DNA from 2 places in the Paraburkholderia caffeinilytica genome. Region 1 is predicted to be linked to the other one. Evidence: riboswitches for the same ligand, from Rfam matches in the RefSeq annotation. Region 1 holds a riboswitch; the other holds the start of a gene.
The links. A riboswitch is a leader RNA that binds a small molecule or an ion and turns the genes downstream of it on or off. The one in region 1 is predicted to bind glycine.

Region 1 (7,370 bases):
TGGCGTACCCATGCATACGTTCACGATCCGATACAGTTTTGTGATCCAAACGGGTTAGCCGAATGTTGGGGCACCTATTTCAAGAAGTTGTCCGGAACAAATCCTCCTGAAGGGATGGAAAATCCTCATGCGCATCACATTATCTTCAAGGGCGAATTTGCTAACAATCCAAGAATGCAGGCGCAATTGGCGAGGAGTCGGGCGATCGCGGAGAAGTATGGGATTGACCCTGTATATGATCAAGGGGCGCTCATGTGGGCACCGAATGCCGGCCACTCCGTTGCAAACGCAAAGGCAGTGGCAGATGGTCTACAGAGGGCAGATGCAACGATCAGTCGACAGGATTTGTCGCCTCCAGACGCGACTGCCGCAATGACGGCAGAGTTACAAAAAATTGGCCAGGCCATTTTCGGAAATAGCAATCAATAGTAGCGATTGGACGGAGAAAACCATGGATACCTTTTCCGATTTTCAGCGAGACATTGCTCACGCAGCAAGAGCAAGTTTTGAGGATCTTCGATCTGCCCGACCGGGTGAGCATTTTTACGCGTACGCGCTATACACCGACAGCAGTGCCATGACCGTCGTGCCGGCCGCCAACTCGATCGAAGCGCTGCTGCAGATCAGGAAGGAAATGGAGGTTCCTGATGACGAAGAAGCGCCGGAGTTCAAATGGAGTGTGTCCGAATGGAAATATGAAGCGTGGAAGGCTTCCAACTTAAACGGAATTTCCGCAAGACTTAGATCTGAACTTGAACACGCGGATTTCCCTTCTTTCGTCGAGAGGGTGCACGGCGACATGGTGGCGGCACTACAGTTGCTCGACAACGAGGGCCTTTTTGGCACGGGACCGGACAGGGAACAGATTGTTCTGTTTGTGTCGATTAGCGACGATGATGATGCTGCCCGATTGGAAAACGAATCAGCGAAAGCTCTCAACTCGACGGTCGCGTATGAGGCGTTTTTAAGAAGGTATGACTAGCAACGCTCAAGGAGGCGGATTTCCAGGTGGGCCTTCAATTTCATCAGTTTTCCGCCCTCGGCCGCGCCTCAACGGCTAGCTTCAACGAGGAAGCCGCAGGCAAAAGCCACCCGTGCCTGCGGCCAAAAAAAGCACCTATTGAATAGAATTCGCCAAAACCTGCGCCGTGGCCGCCGACAACGTCCACCCCAAATGCCCGTGCCCGGTGTTATAGAAAACGCCGCGCCGTTTCCCGCGCCCGACCTTCGGCAACATACTCGGCAGCATGGGCCGCAACCCCGCCCACGGAATCACCTTCGAAGTCGACACCTCGGGAAAATACCGTCGAGTCCAGTCGACCAAAGGCGCAATCCGATCCGAGCGGATATCGCGATTGAACCCATTGATCTCCGCAGTCCCCGCCACGCGGAACCGATCCGCGCCAAGCCGGCTCGTCACGATCTTGGCGCTGTCGTCGAGCAGACTTACCCACGGCGCGTTCTGCTGACTCGCTTCATCATCCAGGCACACGGTGATCGAATAACCCTTAACCGGATAGACGTTCACGTGATCGCCAAGCATTGCCGCGAACTCGCGGCTCTTCACACCGGCGCACACCACGATCCGCTCGAAGGCAAACCGTTGCGACTCGCCTTCCAGATTGACCATCAACGAAAATCGCCCCTCGGCCGGCTGCTCGATCGACGTAATGTCCGCATCGTAGTGAAATTCCACGCCATGCCGCACGCAGGCCTGCGCCAACCCTCGGGTGAACTTGTGAATATCGCCGGTGGAATCCGAAGGCGTAAAAAAACCGCCGAAAAAATTGCCGTGCAACGTGGGCTCGATCGCATGCAACTCGCTCGACGTCACCGGATTCCGCTCCAGCCCACCTTCGCGCAGCAATTCATTCACCTTGCCGGCCGCATCGAATTCCTTGCGCGTCTTGTAGATATGCAAAATGCCGCGCCGCTCCAGATCGAAGTCGATCCCTTCGCGCTCGGCGATCGAAAACAGATGCTCGCGCGCCGCGATCGCGAGCCGCACCGTTTCGACGGTGTTCGCGCGGTAGTGCGGAATCTGCCGCAAAAATTCGCCCATCCACGAATACTTGTGCCACGTGGGCATTGGATTGAGCAGCAGCGGGGCGTCGCGCGTGAACATCCAGCGCAAGCCCTTCAGCACTGTGGCCGCGCTGTTCCAGACTTCGGCATTGCTGGCGGACAACTGGCCGCCGTTGGCGAACGAGGTCTCCATCGCCGCATAGCGATGACGTTCGAACACGGTGACGTGGTGGCCGCATTGCGCCAGGGCGTGAGCAGTCGTGACGCCGGTAATGCCGGCGCCGATAATGGCGATTCGTGACATGACATGGTCCAGAGTAGTTGAGCATCACCGGTGTCGATTTCGTGTCGAAACCGGCGTCGATGCCCCATCTGTCCATGTACCTGAGAGTTTCTTCCCGTGAGCGTACGCGCGATGCAAGCGGTATGCAGGGAATCCCCTTCGGTGGGCGCGCACGGCGCCGCTCTCCAGATGTTCCGGCTGCGCGGTCCTTTTGCCTGAGAGTTTCCGGGGCGGTTGCTCCGTCGGCGTCGTCACAATCTTCTGACGATCTCTCCCGCGCTGCGTTGCAGAACGGCATGACAATACCGGGCAAAAATCCTCACCGCAAGTGTTTCCTGTCATGCAGCGCGCAATCAGCCGGACGAAAAGGGGCGTAGTCAGATGCGATAAACGCCTTTCAACCACTCATCCGGATGTTTCGTATGGGATTGGCGGACTGGATCGACGGCATCGGCTATATTTGACCGCATTGCCCGATTTCAATTCACACTGGAGAACGCCGTGCCCGCTGCCACAACGCTGCTCGCCTTTGCCCTGGTCTCGCTTGGCATGGTGCTCACACCCGGCCCGAACATGATCTATCTGATCTCGCGATCGCTCTGCCAGGGGCGGCGCGCGGGGCTCGTGTCGCTCGGCGGAGTCGCGCTCGGCTACGTGTTCTACATGTTTTGCGCGGCGTTTGGCATCACCGCGCTGCTGTTGACGGTGCCCTATGCGTACGACGCGTTGCGTTTTGGCGGCGCGCTTTACCTGCTGTATCTGGCGTGGCAGGCGGTCAAGCCGGGCGGCCGCTCGCCGTTTCAGGTGCGCGACCTGCCGCACGACAGCCGTCGCAAGCTCTTCACCATGGGCCTCGTCACGAACCTCGCGAATCCGAAGATCGCCGTGATGTATCTGTCGCTGCTGCCGCAATTCATTTCACCGGCGCACGGCAGCGTGCTCACGCAGTCGATCGCGCTGGGCTGCGTGCAGATCGTCATCGCCGTCACGATCAACGCGCTGATTGCGAGCATGGCGGGTTCGATCGCCGGGTTTCTCGCCGGGCGGCCGGTGTGGCTGCTGGTGCAACGGTGGCTGATGGGCACCGTGCTCGCCGGCCTGGCGGTGCGGATCGCGTTCGATTCGCGCCGTTAAACCGCACGCTGAAGACTTGCTTGTGTTTGCGTCGCGGCCGCCATCACGGCGCATCGGTCAGGATCGGCCACTGCGCGCGCACTTCACAGGCGGCCCGACGACGTCACGCTTACAGCGTCTTGTACATGATGGTGGTTGAATCAAGCCGCTCCTCCAGCGTGTCGCGGCAAAACTGCGGGATCACGCCGGCCGTCTGATAACCCAGCGCGGCATAGAGTGGCTCCGCCTTGTCGCCCGTGCGCGTATCGAGCGTCAGCAGGCTGCGCTGCAACTGGTGCGCACAGCGCTCCAGTTCCACCATCAGCGCTTTGGCAATACCCTGACGGCGGAACCCGGGGTGGACCAGCAGCTTGCGCACCTCGGCGCGATGGCGCTGATTCGGCATCGTGTCGTGATCGAGTTGCACGGTGCCGGCGATCGACTCGCCATGCCGGGCGACGAACAGCACCAACGCGCCCGCGCGCAGCGACGGCAGCACCTTTCGGCTCCAGAACGCCTCACCCTCTTCGACGCTATACGGCAGTACAAATCCGACGCTTGCGCCGTCATGGACGCAGGCATGCAGCAGCGCGCCGAGTTCGGGCAGATGGCGAACGAGGTCGTCGGCGGAAAAGGTCGTGATGGCAGTCGCGTTCATGGTGGCTCGAACTCAGACGATGAAGAGGATGTAGCGCGCCGCGCTGTGCGCGGGCGTGACGAAAGTGCTGGGACCGAACAACTGATAGCGCAGGCAGTCGCCGGGTTGCAGGTCGTGGCTTCGGCCGTCGACGGTGATCTGCAACTGCCCTTCGAGCAGGATCAGGTGATGTTCGAGGCCGGCTCTCGGCGACGCTTCATACGTGATGCGCGCGCCGGCGTCGAGCTCGCACTCCAGCGCCTCGCCGCTCAGCGCCTGGGCCGGCGGCGACACCGAACGGCGCCGGAAGCCGACGCTTGCATCGGTCCAGACCGTCTGCGCGTCGCGCGGCACCAGCGGCGCAAAGTCTTCCTCGACCATGTGCATGAGGCGCGACATCGGCAAGCCGTAGGCGACGCAGAGCTTGCCCAGCACGCTCGCCGTGGGGCTGACGGCGGCGTTCTCGAGGCGCGACAAGGTGGCGCGGCTGACATTGCTCAGCTTGGCAAGCTCGTCGAGCGACCAGTTGCGCTCGGCGCGCAGCCCGCGCAGACGCTGGGCAATACGGCGGTCGATGGCGTTGTCGTCTGAGAATGTGTTTTCCATATTAGGGAAATTATCTCTAATATGGGAATTCGTCAACGAAACAAAATACGCTGGCGCGAAAGCGTGCTTATCGCCGGACGCGCGAGCGGATGGGCGGGTGAATGGTCCAGGGAAGCACGTCTTGCGGCAACGCGGGTCGTGCCACAGAGCACCGCACGTGCGAGGTCATCGCCGAGATTCGTGCACCACGAGCGGCCGGGCCGTTTATCATAGTGCCCACAAACTAAAACCCGCGCCCGGCTGTGCAACGGTAAGGCACACCCTCCACGAGACCCGGCGGCGCATGCCGCGACATCCGCTATGAACTCCACGCCCGACGCTGTTTCCCGTCCTTCCATTCGCGCTTTGACCTTGCTTGAGGGGCGCGTGCTCGGCGTGCTCGTCGAAAAGCAGCACACCGTACCGGACAGTTATCCGCTTTCGCTGAACGCGCTGACCTTGGGTTGCAATCAGAAAACCGGCCGGGCGCCGGTGATGAACGCGACGGAGGCCGAGGTGCTGACTGCCGTCGACGGATTGAAGCGGCTGAGCCTGGTGATGGAAGGCAGCAGCAGCCGCGTGCCGCGCTTCGAGCACAACATGAATCGGGTGTTGGGGTTGCCGAGCCAGTCGGCTGCGTTACTGACCACGCTGCTGCTGCGCGGTCCGCAGACCGCGGCCGAGTTGCGCTTGAACAGCGCGCGCCTGCACGGATTTGCCGACATCTCGTCGGTCGAGGCGTTTCTCGACGAACTGGCTGCCAACGATCCGCCGCGAGTGGTGAAGCTGGCCCGCACGCCGGGCGAGCGCGAAAATCGCTGGATGCATCTGCTATGCGGCGAAGTCAGCGCAAGCGATCTTGCCCAGCCGGGGGGAGAAGATGAAGTCGTGCCGCTGTCCGCGTTCGAGGCGGTCAAGGCTGAACAGAAGCGGCTTGCCAATGAGGTGAGCCGGCTTCAGATCGTGGTGCGGCGCATGGCTGCGGAGTTGGGGATCGAAGTCGAAGAGCTGGGCGCGGGGGAGTGAACCGCGATTGGCTACTGGTTTCTCGCGTGCCGCGAGCGCACGAGAAACCAGCAACTAGAACTTGTAGTTCACTGAAGCGAGCGTATTGAGCTCGAATCTTTTTTCGGTAATCGGGCTATTCGCCGCGTCGTGCTCCAGTCGTCCGAACGTGGCGGAAACCGATCCATTCCAGTGCTTTGAAAAGTCGTAAGTCACCATGGCGTTCATATGGACGTCCCGCACCCCCGCGCTGGTGTTGTACGTGGGCAATCCTGACGCCGCGCTCTGCTGACGGGACACGCCGAAGAACGTCCGCGTATAGGTGCCATTCGCCCAGGTGAAGCCCGGGCCCACCGAGAACAACCAGCCGCCAACCGGCGCGGACGCCACGAAATCCGTGCTGACCGTCGTTCCCTGGTGATTCCCGGCGATATCCTGGTACAACGCTACCGACCCGGTGAATGCCCACCACGTGTAGTCGGCGAAAAGCTTCAGCTTGGGCCCGCCATTCACATTGCCAAGTCCATGCAGGCGCGGATCGTCGGATTCCTTGCGGCTCTGGAAATCGAAACTGAGAGCCGCGCCCACGTGATAGGCGGGACCGCGCAGCACATTGACGCCGAGCACGTCGGGACCCTGTGAGAAGATCCGGTCGTCGTATGAGATGTCCAGCGCGGGGAACGGGAATACGGTCAGCTGACGGGACCCCGGGTACTTGGGCGTAATCACCACGCCAGGACCCACGCCGATTTTCCATTTGCTGTCGGTGGCTGCGGCGGTGGAGGTGGCAGTGCCCGCGCCGGCGGCAGTGTCGGTGCCTGTTGCAGCGCCCGTGCCGGCGTCGCTCGTCGCGCTCGCACCCGCGCTTGCGTCGTCCGCGTACGCAGCGCGCGCACTGCCAAGGCCCAACGCAGCGGCGAGCAGCAGCGACAGGCGCGCGGATCTGCCGAACCTGCGTGGCGTACGAGTACGCAGCGACGCGTGCACGGTGCTGCCGAATCTCAGCGTGGTGGGCGCCGTCATGCGCGCTCCTTGCCGAGCGCCGCGAGTTGCCTGAGGCGTCGCGCCAAAGCCTTCGAGACGACCTGCTGCTTGCCGCTGTCGTCGCCGCCATGGACGACTTCGCTCTCGCGCAGAAACAGGGTGGTTTCGCGCGCAACGATTTCGCGCTCGTTGTCCGACGTAATCATGTGATACGAATCATCCAGCCAGATTGTGCGTAAGAAAGCAGCGCCGATATTCGTGGCGACAAAGCGGGCATTGCGAGGGCTCGACGTCTCGTCGTCGATGGCATGGACGATCAGGCAATCGGTCTTGATGTCGCGTACCTGCGCGCGCACGCTCGCGGCGAGGCGGCTCGCCTGATGCAATGCCGGCAATGAGATCGTCGACGGCCCGACTTCGCTGAAGTCGCTACGCTGCATCGCGCGGGCAATCTTCGCTCTGAGCGCCTCGTTGCGCAGGCCGAACGGCGCTTCCTCGCGGTAGCGCCAGCGTTTGCGCATCGGCGTGAAGTACGCCCAGTTGAGCAGGAAACGATACCAGGGGATTGCCCAGCCGTCGTATGAGAGCGTCAGCGACAACAACACGAGCGACTGCGCCTCCGGACGGCGATGCGCCAGCGCCAGCGCGAGGGCCGCACCGATCGACAACCCGCAGATCGAGACGCGGGTAAAGCGCGCGGCCAGCGCGTCGTACTCGCGCACGGCGGCTTCGAGCCAC
Region 2 (7,370 bases), on a different replicon from region 1:
CGGCGCCGATGCCGTTCGGCGTGCGCTCATAGCCCGACGAAATCTGATTCGGCAGGAATTGCGCGAGATGCGCGCCGACTGCAACCGGACCGACACCCGGTCCGCCGCCGCCGTGCGGAATGCAGAAGGTCTTGTGCAGGTTCAGGTGCGAGACGTCACCGCCGAACTGACCCGGCGCGCACAGGCCGACCATTGCGTTCATGTTCGCGCCGTCCACATAGACCTGACCGCCGTGCGCATGCACGATCTCGCAGATTTCGCGGACGTTCGATTCGAACACGCCGTGCGTGGACGGATACGTGATCATGATCGCCGCGAGCTTGTCGGCGTGCTGATCGGCTTTCTTCTTCAGGTCGTCGATATCGACGTTGCCTTGCGCGTCGCAAGCCACCACGATCACCTGCATGCCGGCCATTTGCGCCGACGCCGGGTTCGTGCCGTGCGCCGAAGCGGGAATCAGGCAGACGTTGCGGTGGCCTTCGCCGCGCGACGCGTGGTACGCATGAATGATCAGGAGGCCCGCGTACTCGCCTTGCGAGCCGGCATTCGGTTGCAGCGACACGGCTGCGTAGCCGGTGGCCGCGACCAGCATCTGTTCGAGCTGATCGATCATTTCGCGGTAACCGACCGTTTGCTCGGCCGGCGCGAACGGGTGAATCTGACCGAATTCGGGCCACGTGACCGGCAGCATTTCCGAGGTCGCGTTCAGCTTCATCGTGCACGAGCCGAGCGGGATCATCGAGCGGTCGAGTGCCAGATCCTTGTCGGAGAGGCTGCGCAAATAGCGCAACATTTCCGTTTCCGAATGGTGACGGTTAAACACGTGGTGCGTGAGGTACGCGCTGGTGCGTTCGAGCGCGGCGGGCACGGTGCTCTCGGCGGGGAGTTCGGCGTCGAGTGCATCGATTTGCGGGACTTCGTCGACGAACGCCGCTTGCGCGAATGCCGCGAGCAGATCGGCGAGGTCGCTGCGCGTGGTGGTTTCGTCGATCGAGATGCCGACGCGCGTGTCGCTCACGCGGCGCAGATTGATGCGCCTCGCGGTCGCCGCGTCATGCAGCGCCTGGGTGCGTGCACCGGTTTCGAACGTGAGCGTGTCGAAGAACGTGTCGTTGACGAGCGCGTAACCGAGCTTCTTCGCGCCGGCCGCGAGCAGCGCAGCGATCCGGTTCACGCGTAGTGCGATCGTCTTCAGGCCGTGCGGGCCGTGATAGACGGCGTACATGCTGGCCATGATCGCGAGCAGCGCTTGCGCGGTACACACGTTCGAGGTCGCCTTCTCGCGACGGATGTGTTGTTCGCGCGTTTGCAGCGCGAGACGCAGCGCGGGGTTGCCCTGCGCGTCGACGGTCACGCCGACCAGACGGCCCGGCATCTGACGCTTGAATTCATCGCGCACGGCGAGGTAAGCCGCGTGCGGGCCGCCGAAACCCACCGGCACGCCGAAACGCTGGGTGTTGCCGACGGCCACGTCCGCGCCCCATTCGCCCGGCGGCGTGAGCACCGTCAGCGCGAGCAGATCGGCGGCGACCACCACGTGGCCGCCCGCTGCGTGGATCGCGTCTGCGAGTGCGCGGTAGTCGCGCACATCGCCGTTCACGCCCGGGTATTGCAGCAGCACGCCGAACGCATTCGCGTTCGCCGCTTCCGCAGCCGGGCCGACTTTCACTTCGATACCGACCGGCGTGGCGCGCGTCTTCACCACTTCGATGGTTTGCGGCAGCACGTCGTCGGCAACGTAGAACACGTTCGACTTCGGCTTGCCGATGCGTTGCAGCAGCGTCATCGCTTCGGCGGCGGCAGTGGCTTCGTCAAGCAGCGAGGCGTTCGAGATCGCCAGACCCGTCAGGTCGACAATCATTTGCTGGAAGTTCAGCAACGCTTCCAGACGGCCTTGCGAGATTTCCGGCTGATACGGCGTGTACGCGGTGTACCAGGCCGGATTTTCGAGCACGTTACGCAGGATCACCGTCGGCGTGTGCGCGTTGTAGTAACCCTGTCCGATGTACGAGCGGAACACCTGGTTCTTGTCCGCCAGCTCACGCAGCGCGGCGAGCGCTTCCGCTTCGCTCTTCGGCTGGGCGAAGGGACCGAGCGGCAGCGTTTCGGTGCGGCGGATCGTCTTCGGAATGACGGCGTCGATCAGCGCCGCGCGCGACGCGAAGCCGAGGGCTTCGAGCATCGCATGCTGGTCGGCCGAATCCGGGCCGATGTGCCGTTCGGCGAAGGCGTCATGCACTTCGAGCGCGGCGAGCGAGAGAGGAGTGCGGTTCATCAGACGATCCGGGTGTTCGAGCTTCATGAGGTGTTCCTGGCGGTGCGGGCGTCCGTTCGACGATGGAATCGGACGCGCCGCGCCTGTCGGGTTTAAACGTAAAGGTGCAACTTGCGGTGAATCAGGCGCCGATCGCCTTCGCGTACGCGTCCGCGTCGATCAGGCGATCCTGCGATGCGTCCGCGGCCGGCTTGATCTTGAAGAGCCAGTTGTCGTACGGCGCGCTGTTGACGCCGTCCGGCGTGTCGGCGACGGCCGGGTTCGCTTCGATGATCTCGCCCGAAACCGGTGCGTAGATGTCGGAGGCGGCTTTCACCGACTCGATCACGGCGACGGTGTCGCCGGCGCCCACGGTCTTGCCCAGTTCCTGGACTTCGAAGAAGACGATATCGCCGAGCGCTTCCTGCGCGTGGTCGGTGATGCCGACCGTCAGCGTGCCGTCCGCTTCGGTGCGGACCCACTCGTGCGATTCGGTGTATTTCAGATCGGCCGGGATGCTCATCGGATGCTCCTATGCGGTGTGATTCGGTATGAACTTAAAAAGGGCGCCCAAACCTGGCGCTTCGCGCCTGGCCCCCAGCAGGGGCAAGAAAACCTGGGTACGCCAGTGTTTTCCTGAAAGGTGACGCACGCGCCGGCTGCTTAAACTGCGAGCACCTTGCCGTTGCGCACGAACGGCAGTTTTACCACGCTTGCGGGTACGTTTTTGTCACGAATCTGGACGTGAACGGTATCGCCCGGCTGCACACCTTTCGGCACGCGCGCAAAGGCGATCGATTCCTGCATCGTGGGCGAAAAAGTGCCGCTGGTGATTTCGCCTTCGCCCTGCGGCGTGACGACTTTCTGGTGAGCGCGCAGCACGCCCGCCGCCTTGCCGTTTTCCTTCAGCAGGATCAGACCGACGAACGCCGCCTGCGAGCCGTCGGCTTCAAGCTTTTTCTTGCCGACAAATTCACGCGGCGAAGTCAGATCGACGGTCCAGGCGAGGCCGGCGTCGAGTGGCGAGACGGTGTCGTCCATATCCTGGCCGTACAGGTTCATGCCGGCTTCGAGGCGCAGCGTGTCGCGCGCGCCGAGACCGGCGGGGCGCACGCCTTGTGCTTGCAGCGCGTTCCACAGTGCTGCGACGTGATCCGCCGGGACGATGATTTCGAAACCGTCTTCGCCGGTGTAGCCGGTGCGGGCAACGGTGAGTTCGCCGAACGGCGTGCCTTCGACGCGGGCGGCGTTGAAAGGCTTCAATGCTTCGGTGGCAGCGCGTGCGGCCGGCACGGTTTGCCAGACTTTTTCGCGGGCGTTCGGACCTTGCACGGCGACGATCGCGTAGTCGCGGCGCGGCGTGATGGTCAGGCCGAAGTTGCCCTCGGCGTTGAGCTTGCCGAACCAGGCGACGTCTTTATCGGCCGTGCCGGCGTTGACGACCACGCGGAAGTGATCTTCGCCGAAGTAGTAGACGATCAGATCGTCGATCACACCGCCGTTCGGGTTCAGCAGACAGGAGTAGAGCGCGCGGCCCGGCGTTTGCAGCTTGGCGACGTTATTGGCCAGCGCGTATTCAAAAAAGGCGCGCACGCGCTCGCCGGTGAAATCGACGACGCACATATGCGAGACGTCGAACATCCCGGCGTCGGTGCGCACGGCGCGGTGTTCGTCGATCTGCGAGCCGTAGTTGACGGGCATGTCCCAGCCGCCGAAATCGACCATGCGAGCGTTGAGCGCACGATGGGTGGCGTTGAGCGGGGTGTGTTTGAGTTCGGTCATGGGGCCTCGGGCGTCTCGCGAAACAAAAAAGGCCATGCGGCGCTACGCCTCGCGGCGGATGCCTGCGAGCGATGGCGTTGCATGACCCCTCTGTCCTCGATACCTGAGAGATTGCGCTCCCGTGCGATGTTGCAGCTGTCATCGCTACGGTGAAACGCGCGCCCCTTCGGTGGGCAGCCTGCCAGAATCTGCTCGACGTACGTTCGATGTACGCGACGCAGACGGCTACTGCCGCTCTCCAGAGTGCGAAAAACCGGTGCCTTGATCTTGCTTGGGCGCGGGTTCTTCGACGCGGTCGGTCCTTTTGCCTGAGAGTTTGCGGGTGTGCCCCTTCGGCGGCGCGGCCTGCGATTTTCTGCGGCCAGCACGCTCTCCCGACGCGTGCGGCGAATGTACGCGAGGGCCGGGGGCTTGTCAAATAAAGGCCCGCAAGGGGCGTGGCGGTTGGCGCTGCAAGATCGCGACAGTCAAAAAAAGCGCGGGACGTGACGCCCGCGCTTTTTTGCTTCAGTGCCCGAACCGGCCCGATTATTCGCCGATGGCGTGCGCTGCGTTATCCAGTTCCTGGTTCAGCACATGCTGTTCGTCGCCGGACAGGCCGCCGCCGTGTTGTGCCGCCATATCGTGGGCCTCCTGACGGATTACGTCGAGGCGGTGGTGCAGTGCGCCGCCTTGCGGGGGCGGGTAATAGCCTTGATTGACGCGAGCGTCGATGCGGCGGCTCAAGTTGTCGATACGGCCATTGACCTGGCTGAAGCGCTGATCCGCGATTTGCTGCGGGTTAGGGCGCGGCGCCGGCGCGGGTTGCTGGGGAGCCACCACGCAGGCGGCCAGGGAACTGAGCAAAGCGCATGCTGCTACTGCGCGGACGATACGGGGCATGGACTCTCCGGAAGTCGTTGTCGTTTTGTAGTGCTACTGGGGTAGCAACGGATTGCCGGGAATTCGCGCTGACCGCAGAGGCGGGGTTATTTGTAACGTTATGTTCCTTTCGGGATTGTCAGGCTTTGGCTCATGGCGTCTTTGGCGGCGGCATGGTCTGCGTGCTGCCGCCAAATGGCCAGAAAGCGTCCCGCAGCGTACGGCAATAATCAGCGAATACGTTCGAACGGCAGCCGGACGCCTTCCTCGGAACTCCGGGCTGCAAGCTCGATGATCGTCATGACGTCGACCGCATCCTGAGGGCTGATGGGAAACTTCGCGCCGTTCTGAATGGCGTCCGCCAAGGCAATATAAAAGCCGATGTATTCCCCATTGCGCGTAGGCACTTCCCGCTCGACTTCCTGATCGCCTTCGAGCACGCGCAATACCCCAGCCGTGTTGCCGGCGCCGAATCCCTCGTCGCCGGGCCGTAAGCCGGCTTTCAACTGATCCTCCTGCGTATCGAGCCCATATTTCACGTAGCTCCCTTGCGTGCCGTGAATCGCAAACCTTGGCGCGACCAAGGCAGTCAACGCGCTTGCATGCAACACCACCTCGAAGTCGCCGTACCCGAGCTGGATATGGACGTAGTCCGGCGCACTGGCCTGGTCGCGATGCGTCCGAACCGTCGCGGACACGGTCTGCGGTGCGCCGAACAGCGCCAACGCCTGATCGATCAGGTGCGGTCCGAGATCGAATAGCAGACCGCCGCCGCGCGAAGCCTCCTCGCGCCAACGCTGCCGAACCTCCGGCCGGAAACGGTCGAAATGCGATTCGTATTGCGTGATGCGCCCCAACTCTCTGCTGGCCAGCAGATCCCGCACGGTCAGGAAATCACCGTCCCAGCGGCGGTTGTGAAAGGGCACGAACCGCTTGCCGCGAGCCAGTGCAATGTTGGCGAGCGTGTGGGCGTCGGCGGCGGTCAGCGTGACGGGCTTGTCGACCACCACGTGCTTGCCCGCTTCCAGCGTGCGGCGCGCCAGGTCGAAATGCGTGTCATTGGGCGTCGCGATGACGACGCAGTCGATTTCTTCGAGCGCCAGCAGGGCGTCCAGATCGGCCACCACTTTTGCGTGCGGGTAATCGGCCAGCGCGTGCTCGGGCTGACTCGTCGCGATGGCCGCGATGCTCGCTCTCCCGCAGTGCTCGATTACCGGCGCATGAAAGGTCGCGCCAGCGAAACCGTAACCCATCAATCCAATCTTCAGCGATGCGGACATGCGTGTCTTCCTGCAAAAACGGCGCGCCGCTTTGCCACCGCGGCGACGGCGCGCAACGCCGTAATTGTGGCATGTCCCGAAGGCGGACTGTCGGCAACGTCGCAGGCGTCTTGTCGACGGCGGCTGCCCGGCGGCGCTCGGGCGGCAGTTGACGCGGCATTCACGGCAGCGAGTTCGAGCCGCCGTTTTTGTCCCCTGACTGGCTGCCACCGCGGTCTTCATTCCAGGTCGCTCGTCAGCTTGTCTGTCGCGGCATCGGCTCCGGTCATCCGTGTTAACATCGCTCCTCTCGCGCGGATCGCAGCGAGCCGGAACGCCCGTTGCACCGAGGCGCGCTCCAGCCGCCCGCCCCGCGCAGCATGCCCCCGGGCCTTCGGTCTCGCGATTCCGCACCCAAGCGCCCTCAACCGCATTACCCATCCACAGACGATGTCCGCAGGCCTGAACCCCGCTCAAAATGAAGCGGTCCGTTATCTTGACGGTCCGTGTCTCGTGCTCGCCGGCGCAGGCAGCGGCAAGACGCGCGTGATCACGCAGAAAATCGCCCATCTGATCGAAGCCAAAGGCTTCGAGCCGCGCCACATCGCCGCCGTCACGTTCACGAACAAGGCCGCGCTGGAAATGCGCGAGCGCGTCGGCAAGCTGCTCGAAGGCAAGACGCTCACCACGCCCGGCAAGGAAGGCCGCAAAGTGCCCGTCAACCAGCTGACGGTTTGCACCTTCCACTCGCTCGGCGTGCAGATTCTGCGGCAGGAAGCGGAACACGTCGGCCTGAAGCCGCAGTTCTCGATCATGGATTCGGACGACTGCTTCGGCATGATCCAGGAGCAGGTCGGCTCGACGGACAAGGGCTTTATCCGCAAGATCCAGTCGATTATTTCGCTGTGGAAGAACGGCATGATCATGCCGGAACAGGCGATCGCGATCGCCGCGAACGAGGACGAGCATCAGGCCGCGATCGTCTACCGCAATTACGTGGCGACACTGCACGCGTATCAGGCGGTCGATTTCGACGATCTGATCCGCCTGCCCGCCGAACTCTTCGAGAAGAACGAGCAGGTGCGCGACCGCTGGCAAAACAAGCTGCGCTATCTGCTGATCGACGAGTATCAGGACACCAACGCGTGCCAGTACGAGCTGGTGAAACTGCTGGCCGGCAAGCGCGCCGCTTTCACGGCTGTCGGCGACGACGA

Region 2: linked by a shared signal. The riboswitch ahead of gcvT (glycine cleavage system aminomethyltransferase GcvT) and the one ahead of DSC91_RS06535 (D-amino acid dehydrogenase) in region 1 are both predicted to bind glycine.

Annotation. Positions count from the first base shown of each region.
Region 1 covers NZ_CP031466.1:1,453,915-1,461,284, forward strand. The annotation lists gene DSC91_RS06525 (DUF6531 domain-containing protein) at 1-429, shown strand, start outside; gene DSC91_RS06530 (DUF4303 domain-containing protein) at 452-982, shown strand; gene DSC91_RS06535 (D-amino acid dehydrogenase) at 1,118-2,329, opposite strand; glycine riboswitch at 2,502-2,595, opposite strand; gene DSC91_RS06540 (LysE family translocator) at 2,810-3,442, shown strand; gene DSC91_RS06545 (GNAT family N-acetyltransferase) at 3,552-4,079, opposite strand; gene DSC91_RS06550 (helix-turn-helix domain-containing protein) at 4,092-4,664, opposite strand; gene DSC91_RS06555 (YceH family protein) at 4,965-5,669, shown strand; gene DSC91_RS06560 (MipA/OmpV family protein) at 5,724-6,671, opposite strand; gene DSC91_RS06565 (alpha/beta hydrolase) at 6,668-7,370, opposite strand, start outside.
Region 2 covers NZ_CP031467.1:2,037,946-2,045,315, reverse strand. The annotation lists gene gcvP (aminomethyl-transferring glycine dehydrogenase) at 1-2,302, opposite strand, end outside; gene gcvH (glycine cleavage system protein GcvH) at 2,397-2,777, opposite strand; gene gcvT (glycine cleavage system aminomethyltransferase GcvT) at 2,918-4,036, opposite strand; glycine riboswitch at 4,117-4,288, opposite strand; glycine riboswitch at 4,323-4,423, opposite strand; gene DSC91_RS25440 (hypothetical protein) at 4,565-4,918, opposite strand; gene DSC91_RS25435 (oxidoreductase) at 5,128-6,177, opposite strand; gene DSC91_RS25425 (UvrD-helicase domain-containing protein) at 6,607-7,370, shown strand, end outside.